DNA from 4 places in the Pseudomonas sp. 1928-m genome. Region 4 is predicted to be linked to each of the others. Evidence: riboswitches for the same ligand, from Rfam matches in the RefSeq annotation. Region 4 holds a riboswitch; each other region holds the start of a gene.
The links. A riboswitch is a leader RNA that binds a small molecule or an ion and turns the genes downstream of it on or off. The one in region 4 is predicted to bind cobalamin.
Positions count from the first base shown of each region.

Region 1: it holds a riboswitch for cobalamin, as region 4 does, so the genes downstream of both, cobW (cobalamin biosynthesis protein CobW) here and P3C18_RS04900 (energy-coupling factor ABC transporter permease) in region 4, are expected to answer to the same signal.
Region 2: it holds a riboswitch for cobalamin, as region 4 does, so the genes downstream of both, P3C18_RS11540 (TonB-dependent receptor) here and P3C18_RS04900 (energy-coupling factor ABC transporter permease) in region 4, are expected to answer to the same signal.
Region 3: it holds a riboswitch for cobalamin, as region 4 does, so the genes downstream of both, cobO (cob(I)yrinic acid a,c-diamide adenosyltransferase) here and P3C18_RS04900 (energy-coupling factor ABC transporter permease) in region 4, are expected to answer to the same signal.

Region 1 covers NZ_JARIXO010000001.1:247,139-250,454, reverse strand. The annotation lists gene cobW (cobalamin biosynthesis protein CobW) at 1-974, opposite strand, end outside; cobalamin riboswitch at 1,074-1,310, opposite strand; gene P3C18_RS01105 (cobalamin biosynthesis protein) at 1,398-1,841, shown strand; gene cobM (precorrin-4 C(11)-methyltransferase) at 1,838-2,593, shown strand; gene P3C18_RS01095 (hypothetical protein) at 2,595-2,825, opposite strand; gene glmS (glutamine--fructose-6-phosphate transaminase (isomerizing)) at 2,840-3,316, opposite strand, start outside.
Region 2 covers NZ_JARIXO010000002.1:442,709-446,024, forward strand. The annotation lists gene dxs (1-deoxy-D-xylulose-5-phosphate synthase) at 1-1,449, shown strand, start outside; cobalamin riboswitch at 1,516-1,731, shown strand; gene P3C18_RS11540 (TonB-dependent receptor) at 1,831-3,316, shown strand, end outside.
Region 3 covers NZ_JARIXO010000004.1:62,553-65,868, reverse strand. The annotation lists gene P3C18_RS14165 (cobyrinate a,c-diamide synthase) at 1-1,000, opposite strand, end outside; gene cobO (cob(I)yrinic acid a,c-diamide adenosyltransferase) at 997-1,608, opposite strand; cobalamin riboswitch at 1,718-1,940, opposite strand; gene P3C18_RS14155 (ankyrin repeat domain-containing protein) at 2,034-3,284, opposite strand.
Region 4 covers NZ_JARIXO010000001.1:1,105,961-1,109,276, forward strand. The annotation lists gene P3C18_RS04890 (acyl-CoA dehydrogenase family protein) at 1-1,366, shown strand, start outside; gene P3C18_RS04895 (PaaI family thioesterase) at 1,377-1,796, shown strand; cobalamin riboswitch at 1,830-2,035, shown strand; gene P3C18_RS04900 (energy-coupling factor ABC transporter permease) at 2,090-2,770, shown strand; gene P3C18_RS04905 (hypothetical protein) at 2,775-3,316, opposite strand, start outside.

The DNA.
Region 1 (3,316 bases), 860 kb from region 4:
CGCGGCTCATCGGCCTGCCAGGCGCGGTCGAAGTGTTTATCGAAACGCTGGCCAACGCCTTGCAGCAGCAGACGCATCGGCTTGCCGGGAATCGCCGCAAAACCCTTGATACGCAGAATGCCGTGTTTGCTGACCGCATCCTTCAGCGCTTGCAGCAGACGGGCTTCCTCGGCTTCAGGCAGTTCCACGTGGAACGAGGCGAACTCGTCGTGATCGTGGTCTTCATGGCCTTCCAGATCATGGTGGGTCTTTCGGCCCTCGATATGCAGCTCGGTCTCGCAGTTCAGGCCCAGCAGCACGTCCAGCGGCAGCTCGCCGCCATGGGCTTCGATGATTTTCACCGCCGGTGGCAGCTCCTCGGCCACTTCCGCACGCACCGCAGCCAGGGCGGCGGCGTCGAGCAGGTCGGCCTTGTTGAGGATCACCAGGTCGGCGCTGGCCAGTTGGTCGGCGAACAGCTCGTGCAACGGCGATTCGTGGTCCAGATTCGGGTCGAGCTTGCGCTGCGCATCAACCTGATCGGGGAAGGCGGCGAAGGTGCCGGCTGCCACGGCCGGGCTGTCGACCACGGTGATCACCGCATCCACGGTGCAGGAGTTGCGGATTTCCGGCCAGTTAAAGGCCTGTACCAGCGGCTTGGGCAGTGCCAGGCCGGAGGTTTCAATAAGGATATGATCCAGCTCACCGCGACGCGCCACCAGCTCGCGCATCACCGGGAAAAATTCTTCCTGCACGGTGCAGCACAGGCAGCCGTTGGCCAGTTCGAAGATGCGCCCGTTGGCTTCTTCTTCGCTGCAACCAATGGAGCACTGCTTGAGGATTTCGCCGTCGATGCCCAGCTCGCCGAATTCGTTGACGATCACCGCAATGCGCCGCCCGTCGGCGTGGCCGAGCATGTGCCGCAGCAGAGTGGTTTTGCCGGCGCCGAGAAAGCCGGTAACGATGGTGACGGGAAGTTTGGCGAGGGTTTGCATGGCGAGTCCTGCGTGACGTCGAAAGAAAGACGAGCAGGAGGCGGCACAGACATGACAGCCACGGGGCGTCAGCCAACACCACCGGATCACCCCGCCCGGTTGTCGAAAACGTGACGAGGCAGGTCTCCTGGCTCACGACCGGGCTGGCGTAGGTACACCGGCTACTCCCTTCGCCTTCCCGCGCTGACGCAGTGGCTGTTGTGCTGCAGCGCTTGGGCGGCAGAACAACGCAAGGGTACGAGTCGTTTACAGTTGCGGGGGCAGCCAAGGCATCAACCTTGTTCCCTCTTAGCTTCGTGGGCATGCCCACGAAGAACCTCGAACGCGACAAGGCTACGCAGGCCATGGCGGCCGGTCAATCACGGTTGACCACTGCCGGCCGCCATGTTGAGCTACGCCGCTGCACACACCGAGCGCTCTTAGATGATGCCCAGCCCTGCCGATACTCGTCCCGCGGCCACTATTCAAGTGGTCGCCGGGCTTGGCTGCCGCAGCGGCTGCAGCGTTGAAGATTTATCCACATTGCTGGTTCACAGCCTGCAGGCGCACGGCCTGACTGTGGATAACCTGGCCGGGCTGGCCAGCATCGCGCATAAACGTGCCGAGCCGGGCCTGCTGGCACTGGCTCAGCGCCTCGGTTTGCGGTTGAGCTGTTTTAGTGCGGAAGAACTGCTGCCCTATCAGCTCCTAGTGCAAGGTTCGTCGCTCACCCTGACCGCCACCGGCAGTCCTGCCGTCGCCGAACCCTGCGCCCTGGCCCTGGCGGAACGCCTGAGCGGCCAACCGGCCCGTCTGCTCGGCGAGAAAACCCGCAACGCCAGCGCCACCTGTGCGCTGGCGTCGATTGCACCCAAGGATCTGTCATGACCGTTTACTTTATCGGCGCCGGCCCCGGCGACCCCGAGCTGATCACCGTCAAAGGCCAGCGCCTGCTACGCAGCTGCCCGGTGATTCTCTATGCCGGTTCGCTGGTGCCAGCAGCAGTGCTCGAAGGCCATAACGCCGAGCAGGTGATCAACACCGCCGAGCTGCATCTGGATGAAATCATCGAGCTGATTAGCCAAGCCGATGACAAAGGCCAGGATGTGGCCCGCGTGCACTCCGGCGACCCCTCGCTGTACGGCGCGATTGGCGAGCAGATCCGCCACCTACGCCGGCTGGGCATTGCCTTCGAGATCATCCCCGGGGTGACCGCCACTGCGGCCTGCGCTGCCCTGCTGGAAAGCGAGCTGACCTTGCCCGAGGTGTCGCAGACGCTGATTCTCACGCGCTACGCGAGCAAGTCGAATATGCCAGCGGGCGAGGCATTGGGCGACCTGGCCCGCCACGGCGCGACCATGGCCATCCACCTGGGCGTGATGCATCTGAGCAAGATCGTCACTGAGCTACTGCCGCATTACGGCGCGGATTGCCCGATTGCCGTGGTCCATCGCGCCAGCTGGCCGGATCAGGATTGGGTCAGCGGCACCCTGGCCACCATCGAAGAACAGGTGCGCGCCAAAGGCTTTCGCCGCACCGCGCTGATCCTCGTCGGCCGCGTGCTGCACGCCGAACAGTTCGCCGACTCGGCGCTGTACAACGCCGAGCATCGGCACCTGTTCAGGTCAGCGGACGACTAGCTTAGAGATGAATTTCCGCACCCTTGATGCCGAGTAGGCGCAGCTCTTCGATCAGGCCATTGAGGTCGGCGAAGGACTCCACCTGCTCCTGGTCATCGACCAGAAAGAAGCTGGTGCCTGCGCCTTTCTTCAACAGCACGATCCATTCCCGGGTATTGGCCGGGTTGGCGATGATATGGGTATCAAAGAGCACGCCTTGCGCCTGCTTGCTCTTTATATCTTCACGCCGCATCAGCTGGCTCCTGCTTACTCAACCGTGACGCTCTTGGCCAAATTGCGCGGCTGGTCGACGTCGGTGCCCTTGAGCACGGCGACGTAGTACGACAGCAGTTGCAGCGGAATGGTGTAGAGGATCGGCGCCAGGGCGTCGTGGATATGCGGCATGTTCACCACGTGGGTGCCCTCGCCATTGCTCATACCGGCCTGCTCGTCGGCAAACACCACCAGCTCGCCACCACGGGCGCGCACTTCCTGCAGGTTGGATTTGAGCTTTTCCAGCAGCTCGTTGTTCGGTGCCACGGTGACCACCGGCATATCGCTGTCGACCAACGCCAGCGGGCCGTGCTTAAGCTCGCCAGCCGGGTAGGCTTCGGCGTGGATATAGGAAATTTCCTTGAGTTTGAGCGCGCCTTCCATTGCAACCGGGTACTGCGCGCCACGGCCGAGGAACAGGCTGTGGTGCTTTTCGGCGAACAACTCGGAGACCTTCTCCACCACGCTGTC
Region 2 (3,316 bases), on a different contig from region 4:
CGGCGCAAGGCCGTAGCGGTGATTGGCGACGGCGCCCTGACCGCAGGCATGGCCTTCGAGGCGCTGAATCACGCCAGCGACGTCAACGCCAATATGCTGGTGATCCTCAACGACAACGACATGTCGATCTCCAAGAACGTCGGCGGGCTGTCCAACTACCTGGCCAAGATCCTTTCCAGCCGCACCTACGCCAGCATGCGCGAGGGCAGCAAGAAAATCCTCTCGCGCCTGCCGGGTGCCTGGGAAATCGCGCGCAAGACCGAAGAACACGCCAAGGGCATGCTGGTGCCCGGCACCCTGTTCGAGGAGCTGGGCTGGAACTATATCGGCCCCATCGACGGCCATGATCTGCCGACCCTGCTTGCCACCCTGCGCAATATGCGCGACCTCGACGGCCCGCAGTTTCTGCATGTGGTGACCAAGAAGGGCAAGGGCTTCGCCCCAGCCGAAGCCGACCCGATTGGCTATCACGCCATCACCAAGCTGGAGCCGATCAACGCGCCAGCCGCACCCAAGCAAGCCAGCGGCCCAAAATACTCCAGCGTATTTGGTCAATGGCTCTGCGATATGGCCGCGCAGGACCCACGCCTGGTCGGCATTACCCCGGCGATGAAAGAAGGCTCGGACCTGGTGGCGTTCAGTGAACGCTACCCCGAGCGCTATTTCGACGTGGCCATCGCCGAACAGCACGCCGTGACCCTCGCGGCCGGCATGGCCTGCGACGGTGCCAAGCCGGTGGTGGCGATCTATTCGACCTTTCTACAACGCGCCTATGACCAGCTGATTCATGACGTGGCCGTGCAGCACCTCGATGTGCTGTTCGCCATCGACCGCGCCGGCCTGGTCGGCGAAGACGGCCCGACCCACGCCGGCAGCTTCGATATTTCCTACCTGCGCTGCATCCCCGGCATGCTGGTGATGACCCCGAGCGATGAAAACGAGCTGCGCCGCATGCTCACCACCGGCCACCTGTTCAACGGCCCGGCGGCGGTGCGTTATCCGCGCGGCAGCGGCCCGAATGCCGCCATCGAAGCGGGCCTGGAGCCACTGGACATCGGCAAGGGCGTGGTTCGTCGCCAAGGCAGCAAAACGGCCCTGCTGGTATTCGGTGTGCAGCTCAGTGAAGCGCTCAAAGTTGGCGAAGCACTCGACGCCACGGTGGTCGATATGCGCTTTGTCAAACCACTGGACGAAGCCCTGGTGCGCCAGCTGGCCGCCAGCCACGAGCTGCTGGTGACCATCGAAGAGAACAGCGTAATGGGCGGAGCTGGCAGCGCGGTCAGCGAGTTCCTCGCCCACGCCAGCATCCTCAAGCCGGTGCTGCATCTGGGCCTGCCGGACTATTACGTCGAGCACGCCAAACCGGCGCAGATGCTCGCCGAATGTGGGCTGGATGGCGCAGGTATCGAAGCCGCCATCCGCGCGCGTCTCTCCAGCCTTTCTGCATGAATACCGCTCATCCAGAGCTGAGCCAGGCTTGCTTGTAATTCATTCAACCGCGCATTAAGGTGCGCGGCGTTTTACTTCCGCCAAGGTGCGCCCCTTCCATAGTGAAGCGGCGTTAAACGGGAAGCCGGTGCGTTCTTTACGAACCATCCCGGCGCTGCCCCCGCAACGGTAATCGACCGCAGAGCCGTTCTGCACGTCGCCTCAACGCCACTGGATTATCCCGGGAAGGCGAGGCGGCGCACGTCGAGAGCCCGGAGACCGGCCTTGCTGGATGTGACTGGTGTTGCGGAGGGCATCACCGTCAAGCTCAGGCTGCGCCCGCGCGCCCGTTCTTGCCCCTGCCCTTCTCAAAAGTCGTTCGACCTTTTGAGGATCTTCTCAGTGAATCTGTCCCGTCTTGCCCTCGCCGTGGCCCTTGCTCCCGGCCTTAGCCTGGCCAACGCCGCCATCGAGCTGCCGCCGCTGGTGATTACCCGCGCCACCCCACTGCAAACCCCGGCCCCGGCCAGCGTCCGGGTGATCGACCGCCAGCAGATCGAAGCCAGCGCCGCCAGTTCGCTGGTCGATGTATTGCGCGGCGAAGCCGGGCTGCAGGTGCGCGACGTGATCGGCGATGGCAGCCGCGCCACCTTCAGCCTGCGTGGCTTTGGCGAAAACGCGGTGAACAACACCCTGATTCTGGTCGATGGCCGCCGCCTCAATCAGCCGGCACTCGCCGGCGCGGATCTGAGCAGCGTGCCACTGAGCAATATCGAACGCATCGAGATTATCCGTGGTGCCGGCAGCGTGCTGTATGGCGACCAGGCGGTGGGTGGGGTGATCAATATCATCACTCGCCAACCCAGCGACAGTGAGGCCTATATCGAAACCACTCGTGGCAGCCATGACCTCGAAGCCTTTCGCGGCCATCTGGCGCAGTCCCTGGGAGGCGGCTTCTCCACCTTCCTCAGCGGCGAGTCGCGCACGGCCGACAACTACCGTGACCACAACAACGCCAGCTACAGCAACGCCTTCGCCCGCCTGCGCTATGACCACGATGGCGGCCATGCGCTCTACGAATACCAGACGGTGGACGACGAGCTGCTCTACCCCGGCAGCCTCAGCAGCGCCCAGCGCCGCGCCGACCGCAAGCAGAGCACCTCCAGCGACTGGTTCGACAGCAAGACCCAGCTGCACCGCCTCGCCCTGCAACAGCAGCTGCACGACAACCTCGCCGCCAACCTCGATTACAGCCACAGCGATCAGGACGGCATCGGCTCGTCCTGGGGCAGCCGCTACCACCAGGGCACGCGGGTGGAAAGCATCAGCCCGCGCTTCTCCGGGCACCTCGACAGCACCCTCGGCCGCAGTGAATGGCTGCTGGGGCATGACCATATCAACAACGACTATGAAAACAGCCTGACCCGCACCGAGTTCCGTCAGACCCAGCGCGACTGGTACGGCCAGTGGGTGCAGCCGCTGAGCAGCAGCCTCAGCCTTAGCGCAGGCTACCGCGAGAGCCAGGCCGAAGACCGCAAGCACGGCGCGGGCAAGACTCATACCGATAACCAGGGCAGCAGCAGCCTGGGCCTCAGCTGGCAGGCGGCCGAGCATGCGCGCCTGTTTATCAAGCGCGAAGACGTGCTGCGCTGGGCCAACGTCGATGAAAACGGCTATGTACTGCCGGGCGTCGATTACCTCAAGCCGCAGACTGGCGTGTCCTGGGAGGCGGGAGCCGAATGGCAGGACGACCTGCAGCGCTACCAGGCCAGCCTGTATCGCCTCGACCTGGAGGACGAACTGATGTACGACTCGCAGGCCAATGCCGGGATGGGAGCCAACATCAACCTGGACAAGACCCGTCGCCAGGGCCTGCTGCTGGAAGCCG
Region 3 (3,316 bases), on a different contig from region 4:
CGGTCAGTTTGTCGAGTAGATAGAGCATGCCGCCGCACTCGGCATGAATCGGCTTGCCGGCTGCATGGTGCGCGCGAATCGACGCGGCCATGGGCTGGTTGGCCTCAAGCGTGGGCAGATGCAACTCTGGGTAGCCGCCGGGCAGATACAGGCTGTCGATATCGGGCAGTTGCTGATCGCTGAGCGGGGAAAAGAACGTCAATTCAGCGCCCAGCTCGCGCAGCAGATCGAGGTTGGCCTGATAGAGAAAGGCAAAGGCGCTGTCGCGCGCCACGCCAATCCGCACGCCATTAAGCAACCGCGCGGGCCTTGCCTGCTCAGGTGCGGCAAAGCTGACCGGCGGCGGTAGGCTGGTATCGGCACTGGCGGCCAAGGCATCAGCGGCGGCGTCCAGGCGCGCATCCAGGTCGACCAGCTCACCCGCCTGCACCAGACCCAGATGGCGACTCGGCAAACCGACTTCGGCGCTGCGCGGCAAGGCGCCGTACCAGCGGATCGAGGCCGGCAGCGCGTCGCGCAATATCTCGCCGTGCCGCGTGCTGCCAACCCGGTTGCCGAGCACCCCGGAGAACGGCAGATCAGGCTGAAAGGTCGCCAGACCATGGGCCATAGCACCGAAGGTCTGCGCCATGGCCGAGCCGTCGATCACCGCCAGCACTGGCACACCAAAGTGCCGCGCCAGGTCGGCCGCAGACGGCGTGCCATCGAACAAGCCCATCACCCCTTCGATCAGAATCAGATCAGCTTCACCTGCGGCTTCCCAGAGCAGCTTGCGGCTCTCCACGGCGCCGACCATCCACAGGTCGAGTTGATACACCGGCGCGCCGCTGGCGCGGGCGAGGATCATCGGGTCGAGAAAGTCCGGGCCACACTTGAACACCCGCACGCGCTTGCCCTGACGCGCATGCAAACGCGCCAAGGCGGCGGTCACCGTAGTCTTGCCTTGGCCGGAAGCCGGTGCGGCGATCAATAACGCCGGGCATGAACGAGCGCTGGTCAAAACTCGACCCCCTTCTGCGCCTTAACCCCGGCCTTGAACGCGTGCTTGATCAGGCTCATCTCGGTGACGGTATCCGCCGCCTCGATCATCCCCGGCAGCGCGCCGCGACCGGTTACCACCACATGCTGCAGCAACGGCCGCGCTTCGATGTCGGCGAGCACCGCGTCGAGTTCCAGATAGCCGTATTTCAGGGCGATATTCAGCTCGTCGAGCACCACCAGGCCGATGGCCGGGTCATTCAGCAGCTGCGCCGCCACCGCCCAGGCTTCGCGGGCCTTATCGATATCGCGCTGGCGATCCTGCGTCTCCCAGGTAAAGCCCTCGCCCATTACGTGGTAGCTGACTTCATCGGGAAAGCGGCGGAAGAAGGTTTCTTCGCCGGTGCTGGCCGCCCCCTTGATAAATTGCACCACGCCGACCTTGAGGCCGTGACCCAGGGCGCGGGCGACCATGCCAAAAGCGCTGCTGCTCTTGCCCTTGCCATTGCCGCTGTGCACCAGCAGCAGGCCGTACTCGTCCTGGGCCTGGGCAATCTTTTCATCGATCAGGGCTTTCTTGCGGGCCATGCGCGCCTTGTGCCGGGCGTCACGTTCAATCGATTCAGTCATCGCGCTGCTCCACCGCCACAGGGCGATCTGGCTGGAAAAAGCACGCGGGGATAGGGACAGCGCGGGCCTGCGCATAGGGCAAACCACACGCCAGCCATCGCCCTCCGCGATGCCGTGGACTGCAACAGGCCGGTCTCCGGGCTTGTGAGCGAACCTTGCGGTTCTATACCGCGCCTTCCCATGCTTGAGCACAGTGGCAATAGCGGCGTTTGACTCACTTACCGTTGCGGGGGCAGCGTCGGAATAGTTGGCGTAAATGCACAACGCACCGACTTCCCAGTTTCACCCCGCGCACGCACAGCGTCGGGGGCACCTGTTACAAGGCGCGAAGGGTAGAGAGTTGGTGCCGGAGCGTCAAACCGAGATGCAGTGAAAAGTCTTTAATAGTACCTAAGCGAGCTGACTGCCCTGTTGCACTCACACACTCAGCCCCCTTTGCTACGCAAGTAATTTGCATTCTCCGACCGCTCATGGGTTACCGCATAATCCAGCGCACTCCAACCGAGGGAGTCTAAATCCCGTAGACGTGCGCCAGCCTCAATCAACAGTGCCATAACGGCCAAATCTGCATGCTGGGCAGCATGCATCAACGGAGTGCGGAGGCCATGCTTTATGTCATATACACAAGGCTCACGCTCTATCTCCTCAATACTTTTATACGAGCGATTGGGATCAGCACCACGCTCAAGCAACAAGCTGACTACTTCAGGCTGAGCATTCTCGATGGCATAGAACAGAGCAGTTTTACCAAAGCCATTGGCATAATTAATCGACGCTCCTTTATCCAACAAATAGATCAACGCGTCACGATTACTCAGGGCAAAGAACAGTGCTGACTCGTCGCCACGATCAAGACTATCGAGACGCTCGGCTAGCATCTGAATAATCGCTAATGGCGCATTACGAGAAAGAGCCAGCTTCAACGCTTGATCAATATCCTCGGCGGCCGGTTCCTCATCCAATGCAGCAGCTACTTGCTCAGCTTCAAGTATTGGCGCATTAGCTGCAGTAGCCAGAGCCGACAATTGCTTAGGGCGAGTGCTAAATGAGCTGGAGCCAGGAAATGCCCCCGCAGCGCGCATGTAGACCAACCCCATGACTTTATTTGCCAACGACCTGGCTTTTGCCTGATCTAGCCCCATAGCACGATAGTGATGCTCAAGTAGCGGTTCGGTTTGCTTACGACTCTGGATAAACGCCTGGCGTAATCTATAACTCGAAGGGCTCTCGACAGCCCACGCTGCAAAATAAGAATCTTGTACTTGTGGGTCTGTCAGCCACAGATTGGCATCAAGAAACAGCCGTGGCGCAATGCCGGCCTTCAACAGACCAAAGTGGTAGTAACGCCACTGCGCATAAATGATCGTTCCGGTACACACACCAGGCTGCGGCTGACCTCGAATTTTCTCAGCTAATTGCAGGATATCTGCCATAAAAGGCAATGCCGCTAACCCTGCACCACAGGTGTAATCGACCTCAACAGGCGAGCCATGCCCTGAGCCCAAATCAATCGACTCAACAAAAACCAGCTCAGGAAATTTTTGCATTTCCGCGCAAGAAATCACGCCATCATCTAGCGGCCCCAAATGCTGTTGCTGTGCATAAAGCGGCGCAGTGCTGAACGACATGGTTATGAGCAGCCCACATACAACACCCATCCTTGAAAAACACTGCATGTACGCTCCTAAAATAAGCCCTCGATTTACAC
Region 4 (3,316 bases):
CGCAGCCATCGAGCATGGTCTGCCGTCCATGCCCTGGACCGACCCGCGTGCCGGCGCTCAGGTGGCGCGCGCCGCCATGAGTTACCTGCACAGCCAGGCCGAAGCCGGCAGCGGTTGCCCGCTGACCATGACCTTCGCCAGCGTGCCGGCGCTCAAGCTGCAGGCCGATGTGGCCGAGAAGTGGCTGCCGAAAATCCTCTCGACTCAGTACGATCCGCGCAACCTGCCAATCGAGCAGAAAACCGGCGCGACCATCGGCATGGCCATGACCGAAAAGCAGGGCGGCACCGATGTGCGCGCCAACACCACGCGCGCCTACCCGGTGGGCCTCGGTGGCCCCGGGCAGGCTTATGAGCTGGTGGGGCACAAGTGGTTCTGCTCGGCGCCGATGTGCGACGCCTTCCTGACCCTGGCGTACACCACCAAGGGCCTGACCTGCTTTCTGCTGCCGCGCCATCGCCCAGACGGCACGCGCAACGAGTTGTATATCCAGCGCCTGAAAAACAAGCTGGGTAACTGGTCGAACGCCTCCAGCGAAGTGGAGTTTCGCGGCGCCCTGGCCTGGATGGTCGGCGAAGAAGGCCGTGGTGTGCCGACCATTATCGAGATGGTCGCGCTGACCCGCTTCGACTGCATGATCGGCTCCAGCGCGCTGATGCGTCAGGCCCTGACCCAGGCCGCACACCACTGCGCCCATCGCCAGGTTGGCGGCCGTGTACTGAGCGAGCAGCCGCTGATGCAGAACGTACTGGCCGATCTGGCTCTGGAAAGCGAAGCGGCGCTGGCGCTGACCATGCGCATGGGCAAAGCGCTGGACAATCCGCACATTGATCAGGAAGACAAGTTCGCCCGCTTGGTTACCGCCGTAGGCAAGTATTGGATCTGCAAACGCGCGCCGGCCATGATCAACGAGGCCGCCGAATGCATGGGTGGCGCCGGGTATGTCGAGGACACCATCCTCCCAAGGCTGTACCGCGAAGCACCGGTCAACTCGACCTGGGAAGGCTCGGGCAACGTGCAGTGCCTGGACGTGCTGCGCGCCCTGTCCAAGGAGCCGGGCGTGCTCGATGCGCTGTTCGCTGAGTTGGGCGATGGCCATGGTGATGCGCGGCTGAAATCCCATATCACGCAACTGCAGGCGGATTTTCGCGATACCGCAGATATTCAGTACCGCGCCCGTCAGCTGACTGAAGACGTAGCCCTAGCGCTGCAAGCCAAGCTGCTGTTGGAAGCCGGCAATGCGCCAGTGTCCGATGCCTTTATCGCCAGCCGTCTGGGCGGGCAGGGCGGTCGGGTCTACGGCACCTTGCCGCGTGGGCTGGATGTTGACGCGCTGGTGGCGCGCAGCACGCCGCATTTGATCTAAGGCGTCGAGCATGCACGCCAGTCTTTTTCAGCAGTTACAGGCCTGGCTGGCCGGTGATATCGGTGCGGACTACGGTATCTCTCAGCTGCAGGCCGCAGCCGGAGTGGCGAGCTTCAGCAGTCAGCCGCCGGCTGTGCACTTCAATCCGCTCGGCGGAGTGCACGGCGGCTACACCGCCACGCTGTTCGATGCGGCGCTGGGGCTGGCGGTGTATTCGCAGGCCAGCGCCGAAGAGGTCTATGTGACCGCCAGCCTGCAGGTAAATTACCTGCGCCCGATTGGTCTTGCGGCTTTGCCGCTCCGCACCGAAGCCCGTGTGCAGCAGCGCGAGGGGCGACAGGTCGCAGTGCAGGCCACGCTGCATGATGCTCAGGGGCAGCTGTGCGCCAATGCCAGTGGCGTCTTCACCTGCTTGCGTCATACGGCGTAAGGCGCCTGGCTCTGTCATTTCTCTTAGCCGCCGGGTAAGGTGGCCGCCGATGGTTCCGGTTCGCATTTATGCGACTGGATGAAAAGGGAACAGGGTGCGGCGCACGTCGCCAATGCCCTGGCTGCCCCCGCAACTGTAAACGGTGAATAACGCCCAGATGCCACTGACCGCAAGGTCGGGAAGGCGGGCGCAGTGTCAAGCCGTGAGCCAGGAGACCTGCCATCGAAGCCGGGCGCTTATGCCCAATCCCTCAATCCAGATCATCGCGCGGTGGGCGCGGTACAGGAATCTCTATGCACATCGAACCCGAAGTCGTTACTGGCGCCAAACTCTTTCTTAGTTATGCAACCGCCGCAGGTGCCTTTGGCCTCACGGCCAAGCTTGCCCTCGACAGCGTACGCAGCAACGGTGGCGCTGCCGCCCTGGCGCTGCGTAGCCTGCTGACCACTGCCCTGGTGTTCTGCTTCTTCGAGGTATTGCCGCATCACCCCGTGGGCGTCTCCGAGGTGCATCTGATTCTGGGCTCGACGCTGCTTCTGCTGTTCGGTGCCGGTGCCACGGCTATCGGTCTGGCGCTTGGCCTGTTGTTGCAGGGTTTGCTGTTTGCCCAGTTTGACCTGCCGCAGTACGGCATGAACGTCACCACGCTGCTGGTGCCGCTGTGGGCTATCAGCCTGCTGGCCAAGCGCATCATCGCGCCGGGCACCGCATACGTGGACCTCTCCTACAAGCAGGCGCTGGCGCTGTCGACGGCCTATCAGGGCGGTATCGTTGCCTGGGTCGGCTTCTGGGCGTTCTACGGCAACGGCTTTTCTGGCGAGAACCTGGCGGCGGTGGGCAGCTTCGGTTTGGCCTATATGAGCGTGATCCTGATTGAGCCACTGGTTGATCTGGGTGTGCTGGCCGCCGCCAAGGCGCTGTCGGCTTATAGCCGCGGGCCGTTGTTCAACGCGCGTCTGCACCAGCCGGCCTGATCACTTAGCGGCGACGCTGCCAGATCAGCTTGCCGGTATTGCTCTCAGTGACCAGGTACTGGTCACTGAAGCGATAGTAGGCGGCAGGCTGGTAGTCACTGCGGCCCTGCATCTGCACCTCCAGCAGGCCGTTGTTGCTCTGCCAGCGGCCGCTGTATTGCAGCTCGCCAGGGCTGTCGTAGTTCCAGTCGGCGCCACCTGCCACGCTGCGTGTCCATTGCGAAACGCTGCCGTCATCACTCAGTTGCAGAATCATCTGGGTGGTCATCGAGGCAAAGCTGGCGCCGCCGCTGTTGATGATCTTCTCGTGCACCCAGGTGCCGATCAGCGCCGGGTCGCGTGTTGCGTTGCTGCTCGGGTTGCTACTTGGCGTGGCCGCTGCAGCACTAAGGTTTTGCCGGTGGAACAGCGCCTTGCGCTCCAGGGTTGCCCCAGTCGTCGGATTGCGCGCGGCGATATGGGTGTTGAGCACGCCGTTGGCGTAGGTGGCATTCATATTGGCGATCAACTGCCCGGATTGCGCTTCGCTGATCTGCGCGCTGAGCA